4 regions of the Bradyrhizobium sp. CCBAU 11357 genome follow, and region 1 is predicted to be linked to each of the others. Evidence: riboswitches for the same ligand, from Rfam matches in the RefSeq annotation. Region 1 holds a riboswitch; each other region holds the start of a gene.

Region 1 (3,206 bases):
CACTCCGATCGGCGCAATGGCAATCCTTCCCGGAGTGCCGCTTCGTCGATCTGGATCATGGCCGCACCGGCATTCTCGAGATCGCGGACTTCGTCGCGGATCGCGAGCGCAAGCTGACGGCAGACCTCGCTTCTAGGAATATCATCGCGAACAAACGACCAGTTCAGGATGGTCACCGGTCCGGTCAACATCGCCTTCATTGGCTTGCTAGTTAGTGATTGCGCATAGCGCCACCAGTCCACGGTGATCGGCTTCGACCGCACTACATCGCCAAACAGGATCGGGGGCCTGACGCAGCGCGAACCATAAGACTGTACCCATCCCTTCCTGATAAATAGGAAGCCGCCGAGTTGCTCGCCAAAGTACTGCACCATGTCATTGCGCTCAAATTCGCCGTGCACGAGGACGTCAAGACCGATGTCCTCCTGCCAATGTACGGCGCGGGCTATCTCCTCCTTGATGAACCTCTCGTATTGTTCGTCGCTCATCGCGCCTAGCGCATGCGCCGCACGAGCATTTCGAACGTCTGCGGTCTGCGGAAACGATCCGATTGTCGTGGTGGGAAAAGCTGGTAGTCCAAAGCGTGCCCTTTGGATCTCGGAACGACGGGCGAATGGGCTTGCGCGCTGGCGCATCGTCTGGTCGATTGCCCTCATCCGGGTAGCGAGATTGGCATCATGGATCTTCGGCGAAGTCCGGCGGGCAGTCGCAGCGCATTCCGAATCGGCGAGAGGTAGCCCAACATTCTGGTCGCCAGCGAGTGCTCGCGCCAGGATCGCAAGCTCACGCATCTTCTGAACAGAGAAAGCAAGCCAGCTCCTGACGTCGGACGAGAGCCCGGTCTCGAGTTCAACATCGACCGGCACGTGAAGCAGCGAGCAGGATGGAGCGAGCTGTACACGGTGCTTGCCGAGCTTCGCAATCGCGGGCTCCAGCCGCTGACGGAGCGACCACAAGTCCGACCGCCATACATTCCGGCCGTCGATGACACCGAGCGACATGACGAGATCACTTCGGCCGACAGCGACGATTTTATCCAACAACTCTGGCGCTCGAACCAGATCAAAGTGCAGACCGGAAACCGGGAGGCTCAATGCGGTATCCAGATTGTCGCCTGGCTCGCCGAAATAGCTGGCAACCATGATCTTGATAGCCGGTCCCTCTTTTGCGAACCGGTTATAGGCATGTAGCAATGATTTTCGCACCGCTTCGTCCAGATCAAGGACCAGGCAGGGCTCGTCAAACTGAACCCAACTTGCCCCTCGTTCGGCCAATTCATGCAGAACCTCGATATAGACCGGTATCAAATCATCCAGTAGCGAGAGGGGCTGGAACGCGCTATCGGCACTCTTACCGAGCTTTAGGAATGTGACGGGCCCGATCAGGACAGGGCGGGTTTGAAAGCCTAGAGCCTTTGCTTCCACATACTCTTCAATGGGCTTGCGAGAGCAAAGTCTGAACGCCTGTCCCTTGTAGAACTCGGGAACCATGTAGTGGTAGTTGGTATCAAACCACTTAGTCATTTCCTGCGCGGGTGCGCCAGACCCCCGCGGGCCCAGACCGCAATTCGCATCCTGATCGTCGCATTGTGATCCGCGAGCCATGGCGAAGTACGTCTTGAGGGAAACGGATTCTCCTTTCGAGGCGTAGATCTCCGGGATAGCGCCAACCATGACACTTGTATCGAGCACCTGATCATACAGCGAGAAGTCATTCGACGGAATGACCGTGACGCCGAGAGACTTCTGACGAGCCCAGTTCGCTGCGCGCAGGCCGGATGCGTCCTCGAGCAATTGCTGTTCGCTGATCTTTCCGGCCCAGTAGCTTTCAAGAGCGAATTTGAGCTCACGCCTTGGACCGATGCGTGGCGTACCGAGCGTAGCAACCGGAAGAGAGAGAAGAGACATAGTGTTAACCCCTGTTGGGGACAGAGGCCAAGGCGGACGCAGGCAGAGGAAGTCGCGCGGGCGACGGCTGCTTGGCGCACCACCGAGACACCCCGCCCGTGGACCAATCTATCGTCGGGGCAGGTCTCCTGGCTCGCTGGTCATCGCTGCTGTCCGGCCTTCCGGAAGCCGTGCGGGCTTCAGTGACATCGTTGGACAGTAGCTCGCCGCTCACAGTTGCGGGGGCAGCGCCGGCATTTGGACCGGCTTCCCTCTTAGCTCCGGATCAAGTGGGATTCGGAGAACCTCGACGACTTGGATTATCGGCAGGAGAATTCTTCGGTCAACCTCTCAGATTATGTGCCACGCTAATCTGCGACATCTACTAGGCGAATGACCGTGCATCTCTATGATTCTCTAAACAGAACTGTCGCAATCAGAGATGTCCTTGTCAGATGTCGGAGTGCGACGCGGAGCTGCCTTGAGGCGACGCCGCCCGCCCCATCAATGAAAGGGACAAAACCAGCCCGCGGGGCGGCGATTACCGCCGTTTCGAGCAGAATGCATTCGATGCGGCTTCCGATTTCCAGCGGTTCGCCCAGCACATCCACTGGCCAGCTATTTTCTCGACTAAAGGATTCCCATTGAACACGTCAAGGCAGCCGGTGCAATCTGGCAACATGCGCGGCGAGCAGGTTGATTTTCGTGCCAGCCAGGCGTCAAAGTTCGTCGATTAAGTCGGCTTCGTATCGCCAGTCATCATGTAGGCCGAACGCCGACGGCAACTATAGCGAACCACACCGTTCAATGACGGCAAACGCACTCCAGATTCTCATCAGGCACTTGGCATTGAGGCGTTCACCTCTTCCGCACACTATCTTGTGCGGGACAAGGATGCACAATCTTGTGCGGGACAAGGATGCACAAACTGCGGCCGATACACTGAATGGAAACATCGAAAGGTGCGCAGGTCGGAAAGTCGACAAGAGGGACATAAAACCCGTGCAAATCTCCGCCTGCTGCCTGGCACGAAGAATGCAAGCCCCTCGACATGCCCAGTCTCTTCTGCTGAGGATGTCCAGCTCAGCCAATTGACGCTGTCGCCGGCTAGGGAAGTTAGCGGCGCGTGACATGGAGGGGAGCGCCTGCCCGCGGGACAGCCGCGGGTGCCCCGTCGCGTCTCCGTAAACTTCTCGCGCTCGCTCATAGCAGGTTCAAGGTTGCCCGCTTTGAAAGATGTACGGATGAAACGTGATAGGCCGAGGGTTATGAAGAGAATGTCGGGAAGACCCGCGCTATGGCTTGCCCTGGGCGGACTTC
Region 2 (3,206 bases), on a different contig from region 1:
TCGCGGGGGACCATGGCATCGTCGCGCAGGGCGTGTCGGCCTATCCGCAAGCCGTCACCATCGCGATGATGGCGAATTTTGCCTCCGGTGGCGCCGCGATCTCCGTGCTGGCGCGCGAGCTGGGTTCGAGCCTCGAGGTCGTCGATGCCGGTACGCTGTCCCAGGAGCAGATGTCCGGAGTAGTCACCGACAAGCCGCGCAGCGGTACGCGCGATTTCAGTGCCGAGGCCGCGCTCACCCCGGCGGAATTGGCCTTCGCCTTCGCGGCCGGCCAGCGCGCGGTGGTTCGCGCCGAGGCCAGCCGGCCTGATCTGTTGATCTTCGGCGAGATGGGGATCGGCAACACCACGACATCGGCGGCGATTGCTGCGAGCCTGCTCGGTGTGAGCGCCGGGGAGATCGCGGGCAGCGGCACCGGCATCGATGCGGCCGGCCGCGCGCACAAGGCGCGGGTGATCGATGCGGCGATCGCGCGCCATCGCGTCGCCGCAGCCTCGGTCGAGACAATCCTGTGCGCGGTCGGCGGCCTCGAAATCGCGGCGATCTCGGGCGCGATCATCGCGGCCGCGCAACGCCGCATTCCCGTGTTGATCGACGGCTTCATCGTCTCGGTGGCGGCGCTGGCGGCGGCGCGCCTCAATCCCTCCTGCCTGCCGTTCCTGTTGCCCTCGCATCAATCGGCGGAGCAAGGACATCGGCTGGTGTTGCGCGCGCTGAACGTGCAGCCGCTGATCAGCCTCGATCTCAGGCTCGGCGAGGGATCGGGCGCCGCCATTGCGCTGCCGCTGGTGCGCTCGGCCTGCGCACTTCACAACGGCATGGCGACCTTTGCGCAGGCCAATGTGCCTGACAGGCCTAGCTGATCCGCTGATTGACGGAGACGACGCGCCAGCCGCTGGCGAGCCGGTCGATCCGGGTCAGCGACAACGGATCGATCACGAAGCGCAACGCCGCTTCCGGTGCGAGATCGAGCGCGATGCAGAGCGCGGCGCGGATGGTGCCGGAATGCACCACCAGCGCTGCGGAGCCTGGGCCGATCCGCGACAGGCCGAGCCGGACGCGGGCGACCTGATCCGCAAAGCTTTCGCCATTCGGCGGTCGTCCGCGCGCCGGATCGCGCCAGAACTGCGCGTAGATCTCGCCGCCGGTTGCGGCGAGCTCGTCATGCCGATGGCCGGTCCAATCGCCGAAATCCTGCTCCTGGAATTCGCTGACCAGCTCCGGTTCCAGCCCCAGCGCGCGCGCCGTCTCGACCGTGCGCCGCGATGGGCTGGCATAGCTTGCGACATCCGCGGGCAAGCGCTGCTTGAGAGCCGCCAATGCCGCGCGATCGCCGAGATCGGCCGGCGCATCGGCTGCATGGATCGTCCCGGCTACGCCCGCGACAACCGCGTGCCGTATCAACCAGAGGAAGGTCTCGCCTTCCATGCTCATCTCCAAGGAAGCTTGTCGCTGTTGCCACGACGCCGCAACTGGCACATTGACTCTGTCTTGGTGGTAATCCTAGATGCTCGCGACGGTTTTCCCGAGAGGGAATGAAAAGGGAATGCGGTGCGGGGAAAATTGTCCCCAATGCCGCGGCTGCCCCCGCAACTGTGAGCGGTGAATCCTTCGTCACGAGCCACTGGGTCCTCGGTCCCGGGAAGGCGACGAAGAGGTCACGACCCGCGAGCCAGGAGACCTGCCGTCAGCCGTGGTCACACGCGAAGATGTCGGTCGGGGAGTACAGACATTCGGCTTCATCGGACGGCTGCAAGGCCAAAAGGTGAGACCTCGTTCGCTGTGACGTGCCACTGACGTCATACCGAGGTTTAGTACCGTGTCTTCCATCCGTATCGCACGACCGCGCCGCGTCCTGCTGGTTTCCGCCGCGTTCACGTCCTTCGCCGTTCTCGATCCGCCTGCCGCTCTGGCGCAGCAGGTCCGAGAGCCGCTGCCACCCGTCGAGGTGTCGCCCGCCCAGGCGCGCAAGCCGGCCAGACCGGCAGCAGGAGAGGCGGCGAGCGCGCGCCGCGCGGCAGCGCGCAGGCCGGCGGCCGTATCGGCAGCGCCAAAACCCGTCATGCCGGATTCGACGGCGCAAACGCCGCTCAACACCAATGCCGTTGCCGAAAGCGCCTCGAGGCTCGGCCTGACGGTGCGGCAGACGCCCGCGACCGTCGAGGTGATCTCGGCCGAAACCATGCGCGAGCAGGGCTATCGCACCGTGTCCGAGGTGGCGCAGGGCGCCGTCGGCGTCACCTCCGGCGACAACCCGGCCGAACCTTCCGCCTTCTCGATGCGCGGCTTCACCAACAGCCAGATCAACACGCTCTACAACGGCATCAAGATCGGTCCGCAGAACATGACCTCGCGGATCGTCGACACCGCCAATCTGGAGGCCGTGGAATTCCTCAAAGGACCTGCCTCGCTGATCTCGGGCGAGGGTGCCGCGGGAGGCGCCATCAACTTCGTCACCAAGCAGCCGCACACCGGAGCGATCCGCAACGAGGCAAATTTCTCCTGGGATTCGCTGAATTCGTTCCGGGCCCATTACGGCTCCGGCGGCAGCACCAATGTGCAAGGGATGGACTATCGCTTCGACATCAGCCGTTCCACGCTGAACGGCTTTGCCGACGACACCAACGTCAAGACGTTCGGCACGTCCGGCCAGCTCAATTACCGGGTCTCCGACAGCCTCAAGATCTGGGGTGCGGTCGAGTATCGCGAAGACCGCTCGAAGGCCTATTGGGGCGCGCCGCTGGTGCCGGTCGCCTTCAGCGGTTCGCATGCGACGACGGGGATCGTCTCCGGCAATTACGTCTCGAACTACAACGGTACCAATCTCGGTGCCGTCACCATCGACGACCGCACCTTCAACACCAATTACAACGTTCTCGATAACCGCAACCTGGCGCAGGAAGTGTGGCTGCGCGGCGGCTTCGAGCTGAAGCTCGCGCCTGACCTCACGGTGAAAAGTCAGGCCTATGGCTATGGCGCCGAACGGACCTGGTTCAACAACGAGATCGAGGCATTCAACTCCACCACGAACCTGGTCGATCGCGAGCGCTTCTATGTCGCCCATAGCCAGCGGCTGGTCGGCAACATCACCGACCTGATCTGGGACACAAATATTGCGGGCTTCGACAACCGGCTGGTCACGACGCTGTCGTCGAGCTATCTCGATTTCGTCAGGCCCGGCGCGGCAAACTTTCCCGGGGATTCCG
Region 3 (3,206 bases), on a different contig from region 1:
ATCTCGGCCTCGTGCAGGCTGAAGAGCAGGCCGAGATCGGCAAGCTGATCGACGAGGCCGCGCGCTTCGTTGCCGAGCACGTCGATCTCGATGCGGTGCTCAACTCGGCGGGCAAATGGTCGCCGCAAGCTGCGGCGAACGACATGAGCGTAACGCCGCCCGGCCAGCGCATCGCGCTGGCCCGCGATGCGGCATTCTCCTTCGTCTATCCGCACATGCTGGAAGCCTGGCGCGCGGCGGGCGCCGAGATCGTGCCGTTCTCGCCGCTGGCCGACGAAGCGCCCGATGCGAGCGCCGACGTGTGCTGGCTGCCGGGCGGCTATCCCGAGCTGCATGCCGGAAAGATCGCGGCCAATGCGCGCTTTCGCAGCTCCTTGCGCGCTTTCGCCGAGACACGGCCCGTGCATGGCGAATGCGGAGGCTATATGGTGCTGGGCGCAGGCCTCACCGACGCCGACGGTATCAGCCATGAGATGACGGGGCTGCTCGGCCTGGAGACCAGCTTTGCCAAGCGCCGCATGCATCTCGGCTATCGTCTGGCCGAACTCGCCGCGCCGATGCCGGGGCATCGGCCGGGTGCGCGCCTGCGCGGCCACGAGTTCCACTATTCGACCATCCTCACCCAGCCCGATACGCCGCTCGCGGTCGTGCACGACGCCACCGGCACAGTCATTGCAGAGACCGGCTCGCGCCGTGGCCATGCCACCGGCACGTTCTTCCATCTGATCGCGGAGGACCGGTGAGCGGCTTCGTCTCTTTCGTGTCCGCCGGTCCCGGCGATCCCGAGTTCCTCACGGTGAAGGGTGCCGCGCGGCTGCGCGAGGCCGATGTCGTGCTCTACGACGATCTTGCCTCCGGCGCGATCCTCGATCTTGCCCGGCCCGGTGCCAATCTCGTCGCGGTGGGGAAGCGGGCCGGGCGTCCTTCGACCAAGCAGCACCACGTCAACCGTCTCCTGGTCGACTACGCCGCAACCGGCGCGCGCGTGGTGCGCCTCAAGTCCGGCGATGCCGGCATTTTCGGTCGGCTCGAGGAGGAGCTGGAAACGCTGCGCGAGGCCGGCATCGGCTACGAGATCGTTCCCGGCGTCACATCCGCCTGTGTCGCCGCCGCCCAGGCCGGCATTCCCTTGACCCGCCGGCATACCTCCCGCCGGGTGCAGTTCATCACCGGGGCCGACGTCACAGGCGAGCTGCCGCCGAATTTGAATTGGGCGGCGCTGGCTGATCCCGAGGCCACGACCGTCGTCTATATGGGCCGGCGCACCTTTCCGGCGCTTGCCGCAAAATTGATCGCGCACGGTCTCGCCCCCAGCACCCCGGCGCTGTTCGCCGAATCTCTCGGGCGTCCCGACGAACGGCTGGTCCGTACCACGATTGCCGAGCTTGCCGAGCAGCTTGGCCGCGGCGGTGCCGCTTCCACCGCCGCCGTGATCCTGTTCGGCGCGCTGGCGGGAGAATATCCGGCATGACGGCTCCGGCAGCGGTTCGCCCCTTGACGCCCGCAATGCGAAAGGGGCACACAAGAGCGGCATGGTGCTCGACGCGGCGCAAAGCGCCGGAGCATAATCGGGAATGGGGATGGGCGGACCCAGTTGCGGCGCCCAAAACCCCAGCCGCCCCCGCGACTGTAAGCGGTGAGGGGCTCCGAACCGCCACTGGTCCGCAAGGTCCGGGAAGGCCGGAGAACCCAGTGAACCGCGAGCCAGGAGACCGGCCGTGCATGTTTTGAGGCCAAGGCCGTCGGGTGTGACGGCAGGAAGGAATTGAGCCATGCATATCGAACCCGGCGTCGTGACGGGCGCCAAGCTCGTGTTGAGTTACGCAACCGGAATCGCCGCAGGCGGCGTTGCCTTGAAGCTTGCGGTCGAGACCGTGCGCGAGCAGGGCGTCGTGTCGTTCGCCGCGCGGACGCTGGCCACGACGGCCCTCGTGTTCGTGTTCTTCGAGATCCTGCCGCACTTCCCGGTCGGCGTTTCCGAGGTGCACTTCATTCTCGGCTCGACCCTGTTCCTGCTGTTCGGCGCGGCTCCCGCGGCCTTCGGCCTTGCGCTCGGCCTGCTGCTCCAGGGCGTTTTCTTCGAGCCCGCTGACATCCCGCAATATGGCATGAACGTCACGACGCTGCTGGTGCCACTGTTCGCGATCCAGGCAATCGCTGCCCGGATCATTTCGCGCAACAGCGCCTATGTTGATTTGAAGTATCGGCAGGCGCTGGCGCTTTCGACGACCTACCAGGCCGGCGTGATCGCGTGGGTGGCGTTCTGGGCGCTTTATGGTTCCGGTTTCGCCATGAGCAACCTCGCCAGCATCGCGACCTTCGCGGCGTCCTACGCACTGGTCATCGTGATCGAGCCGCTGGCCGATCTTGCCGTGCTGGCGCTGGCGAAGTCGCTGCGTGGTGTCACCGCGCCTGGCTTCGTCACGCCTCGCCTGCACAACGCGGCTTAAGAGACAAGGGGCGGCCGTCATGGCCGCCCCACACACCCGATGCTCACGCTCTCCCTGATAGGCATCGGTTGCGGCGATCCCGAGCAGCTCACGCGCGCCGCGATTGCCGCCATCAACGCGGCCGATCTCGTCCTGATCCCGCGCAAGGGAAGCGCAAAATCCGATCTCGCCGATCTCAGGCGGACGATCTGCACTGACGTGCTCACCAACAAAGCGACGCGGATCGCCGAATTCGATCTTCCCGTGCGCGACGCGACCGAGGCCGACTATCGCAAGGGCGTCGACGATTGGCACGATGCCGTTGCCGCCACGTGGTCGCGGACCATTGCAAGCCATCTCGGCGGTGACGGCAAGGTCGCGCTGCTGATCTGGGGCGACCCGTCGCTCTACGATTCCTCGCTGCGCATTGCGCGGCGATTGAATCCGTTGCCGACAATCGAAGTCGTGCCGGGCATCACCACGATCCAGGCGCTGTGCGCGGCGCATGCGCTGCCGCTCAACGACATCGGCGAGCCGTTCCTGGTCACGACGGGGCGGCGCTTGCGCGAAGGCGGCTGGCCGGCGGGTGTCGATACAGTCGTGGTGATGCTCGACGGCGGCACGGCGTTCCAGTCGCTCGATCCGGCTGGGCTTCACATCTGGTGGGGTGCCTATCTCGGCATGTCCGATCAGATCCTCATGTCCGGCACCCTGGCCGAAATGGGCGCACGCATTGCCGCCGCGCGGCAGGACGCACGCGAGCGGCACGGCTGGATC
Region 4 (3,206 bases), on a different contig from region 1:
CACCTCACGTCGGCGCGCCTTGCGGTAAACCATGCGTTCGATCGTCCAATTCGTCATGGTCCCTCACGGTAGCAGCATGACTTGATCCGAGCCGCGTTGCCGCGGCTTTTCCATTACGAATCCGCACATCACCCATGTTCGGCCTTGATACCTCGAAAATACACTCTGCCCTAGCGACCGCGCTTCAGGGCATCAACTCCTTCGGCTGGTAGGCATTGGGCTCGCCCTTGATGTTCCGAACTGGTCCAATTCATCCGAGCGACTTACACGCCAAGTAAGCGTCGGCTCATACAGCGTGACGGACGGTCGCCCAATCGTGTGGCGGATCGAACAATTTTAGCTCCTGTGGTTGTGCCTCCAAGCGGCGCCTCAGAAATCACCCATCAATGCGCCCTTTCCAACAACGCGCCGACCAGTCTTGATTGATCTCGCTGCCTGCCACGATCAGCATGAGCGGCTCCTTCACGCGGCGGGCAATGCGCCGCAGCGTAGCCGAGCCCAGATCGCTCATTGCCGCGGCGCCACCGGGATGCGAGTGCCGATCGCCGAGGTAATCAACGTCACCCGTGCTATCCTGAAAAGCCCGCCGTATCTCTGCGACCTGCCAAGCGTGATCAGGCACGAAACAGTGTCGCCCGTGAAGGGCGTGCGGGCCGGGACCGCGAAGGTCGACTACCACCCGGTCTTTCCCCACGCGCCCAGCCGAGAAGAACTCCGCCATTCTCAAGGGGGGACAAATTCGCAAGCAAATTTGCACATTGCCCGCATCACGTGCGAAGAAAGCAAGACGTTCATTCCCCGGCCCAACAGCGTCGATGTGGGGGCAATCAAACGCTCCCAGCGTGGCAGTACACGTGCTCTGTTTTGGCCTTGCAGTGTCAGGATAGACACTTGCCAGGTGCCGGGGTCCTACTTCCCTTCTGAGAGCAATCCGACCGCACTGCGGACGACTTCAAGCGAGACTTCTTGCAGATCAAAGCCTCCTCCGGTGAATGTAGGCGCATTGCACCCTAACGGCGTGACCATTCCGGTATTATCGAGACGCGGTTTGGATATATGTTTCTCGTCCTTCCGATGTTCATGGAGGCAAGCCAAGCAGCTTTTGGAATCGTAACAAAGCGCGCGACCACGCCGCCTGCGAGCCCCACGGTCGCGTAGCCCATCACATAAGGCACTTTCAGTTGGAAAGTGATTCCCCGAGCCAAGCCCCTGCCAGGGGAGGGGTGGAGACTCGACGGGAAGCACCTACAGCGGACATCGCCGGGTGAAGGGATAGTCCAGACCACGAACGCCGCAAGGGTAACAGGCGACGCGATCGGATCATGAAGCGTTTCAAATCGTCCCGTCAGGCTCAATTTTTCTGTCAGTTCATGATCAGGTCACGAACCTTTTCCACATCCTCTCTCTCGGAGCCGTCACTGCCGACTTCCGTCGTGTTTCGCGCGAGCGAGCCTTTGCGACTTGGCGCGAGATCTCCACGACAACGCTCGCCGAACCTTGACCTCGGGGCTGCTCCAATTCGTTAACTTGACGGCGCCGCCTTGACGAATCTCCGCGAGTGGCGCCTATATGTAGCCCGTCACGGTCTTCCATTCCCGCATCTCGTAGGATGGAAGCTAAGAGGGAACCCGGTGCGCCGGCAACGGCTATTCCGAGGCTGCCCCCGCAACTGTAAGCGGCGAGCGGTTGTCATCATGGTCACTGGCGCGACAGCGCTGGGAAGGCCGACAGCCCCAGCGACCCGCGAGCCAGGAGACCTGCCGCGACTGAACGAAAGTCCTCGGGCGGGGTGCCCCGGTGGGTCGCTTGCAGCTGGTGATATTTGTCCGATCTCCTCGCAAGTCGTCCGCACGGCCCCCAGCCTCAAACATCGCGGGGTTGCCGATGTCGCCGTCTTACGATTTCGATCAGCATGGTCATCTCGTCGCGTCACCGAGTGTGCGGCCGCGCCTAGCGCAGGCGAAGCCTGCCGCGCCTGAGCCGTGTCTGGTGCCCCTTTCGCCATCGCCGGCTCCGCTGCCGTGGCCCCTCGCGCCATCGCCAAAGCCGGCCGACCTCACGCTCGATCCGTCTCGCGACGACTTGTTGACATCATTCGGCAAGCTGACGCTGACCAACCGTTATCTGCTCGCCGGCGAAACTTACCAGGACATGTTCGTGCGGGTGTCTTGCGCTTTCGCGGACGATGTAGCGCATGCCCAACGTCTCTATGATGCGATGTCTCGGCTGTGGTTCATGCCGGCCACACCGGTGCTCTCCAACGGCGGGACCACGCGCGGCCTGCCGATCTCCTGCTTCCTTAACTCAGTGTCGGACTCGCTCGAAGGCATCGTCGGCACCTGGAACGAGAACGTCTGGCTTGCTTCCAATGGCGGCGGCATCGGCACCTACTGGGGTAATGTTCGCTCAATCGGCGAGAAGGCGAGGGGCGGCGTCACCTCGGGCATCATCCCGTTCATCCACGTCACGGACGGCCTCACGCTGGCGATCAGCCAGGGCTCCTTGCGGCGCGGCTCGGCGGCGGTCTATCTCGATATCCACCATCCCGAGATCGAGGAGTTCCTCGAGATCCGCAAGGCGTCTGGTGACTTCAGCCGCAAGAGCCTCAACCTACATCACGGCATCAACGTCACCGACGCGTTCATGTGTGCCGTGGGCGCCGGCACCGCATTCGCTCTGCGCAGCCCGAAGACTAACGAGGTCGTCCGCGAGATCGATGCCCGCCAGCTGAGGCAACGCATCCTTGAGAATCGGCTGCAGACCGGCGAGCCTTATCTCTTGTTCATCGACACCGTGAGCCGTGCGCTCCCCAAGCACCAGCGCGAGCTCGGCCTCAAGGTCTCGACCTCCAACCTGTGCAGCGAGATTACCCTGTCGACCGGCATCGATCATCGCGGCGAGGAGCGCACCGCGGTGTGCTGCCTGTCGTCGCTCAACCTCGAGACCTGGGACCAGTGGAATGAGGAGCCCACCTTCATCGAGGACGTCATGCGCTTCCTAGACAACGTGCTCACGCACTTCATCACGGTGGCGCCGGACGGCATGAAGCGTGCCCGCTACGCTGCCCTGCGTGAGCGCTCCGTCGGCCTCGGCGTCATGGGCTTCCACTCTTTCCTGCAGGCCAAGGGCATTCCAATGGAAAGTGTCATGGCCAAGTCGTTCAATCTGAACATGTTCCGGAAAATCCGCCGCGAGGCCGACGCGGC

What was found. A riboswitch is a leader RNA that binds a small molecule or an ion and turns the genes downstream of it on or off. The one in region 1 is predicted to bind cobalamin.
Region 2: it holds a riboswitch for cobalamin, as region 1 does, so the genes downstream of both, XI05_RS38200 (TonB-dependent receptor) here and metE (5-methyltetrahydropteroyltriglutamate--homocysteine S-methyltransferase) in region 1, are expected to answer to the same signal.
Region 3: it holds a riboswitch for cobalamin, as region 1 does, so the genes downstream of both, XI05_RS38180 (energy-coupling factor ABC transporter permease) here and metE (5-methyltetrahydropteroyltriglutamate--homocysteine S-methyltransferase) in region 1, are expected to answer to the same signal.
Region 4: it holds a riboswitch for cobalamin, as region 1 does, so the genes downstream of both, XI05_RS01060 (ribonucleoside-diphosphate reductase subunit alpha) here and metE (5-methyltetrahydropteroyltriglutamate--homocysteine S-methyltransferase) in region 1, are expected to answer to the same signal.

The regions. Positions count from the first base shown of each region.
Region 1 is NZ_LBJW01000080.1:13,745-16,950, reverse strand. Features, by position in the region: gene metE (5-methyltetrahydropteroyltriglutamate--homocysteine S-methyltransferase) at 1-1,907, opposite strand, end outside; cobalamin riboswitch at 2,009-2,211, opposite strand.
Region 2 is NZ_LBJW01000113.1:518,399-521,604, forward strand. Features, by position in the region: gene cobT (nicotinate-nucleotide--dimethylbenzimidazole phosphoribosyltransferase) at 1-863, shown strand, start outside; gene XI05_RS38195 (histidine phosphatase family protein) at 856-1,428, opposite strand; cobalamin riboswitch at 1,501-1,703, shown strand; gene XI05_RS38200 (TonB-dependent receptor) at 1,820-3,206, shown strand, end outside.
Region 3 is NZ_LBJW01000113.1:514,960-518,165, forward strand. Features, by position in the region: gene XI05_RS38170 (cobyrinate a,c-diamide synthase) at 1-743, shown strand, start outside; gene cobA (uroporphyrinogen-III C-methyltransferase) at 740-1,471, shown strand; cobalamin riboswitch at 1,517-1,735, shown strand; gene XI05_RS38180 (energy-coupling factor ABC transporter permease) at 1,773-2,450, shown strand; gene cobF (precorrin-6A synthase (deacetylating)) at 2,490-3,206, shown strand, end outside.
Region 4 is NZ_LBJW01000007.1:2,600-5,805, forward strand. Features, by position in the region: gene XI05_RS01045 (hypothetical protein) at 1-57, opposite strand, end outside; gene XI05_RS01050 (hypothetical protein) at 377-511, opposite strand; partial or broken gene XI05_RS01055 (IS6 family transposase) at 1,305-1,501, shown strand; cobalamin riboswitch at 1,566-1,779, shown strand; gene XI05_RS01060 (ribonucleoside-diphosphate reductase subunit alpha) at 2,083-3,206, shown strand, end outside.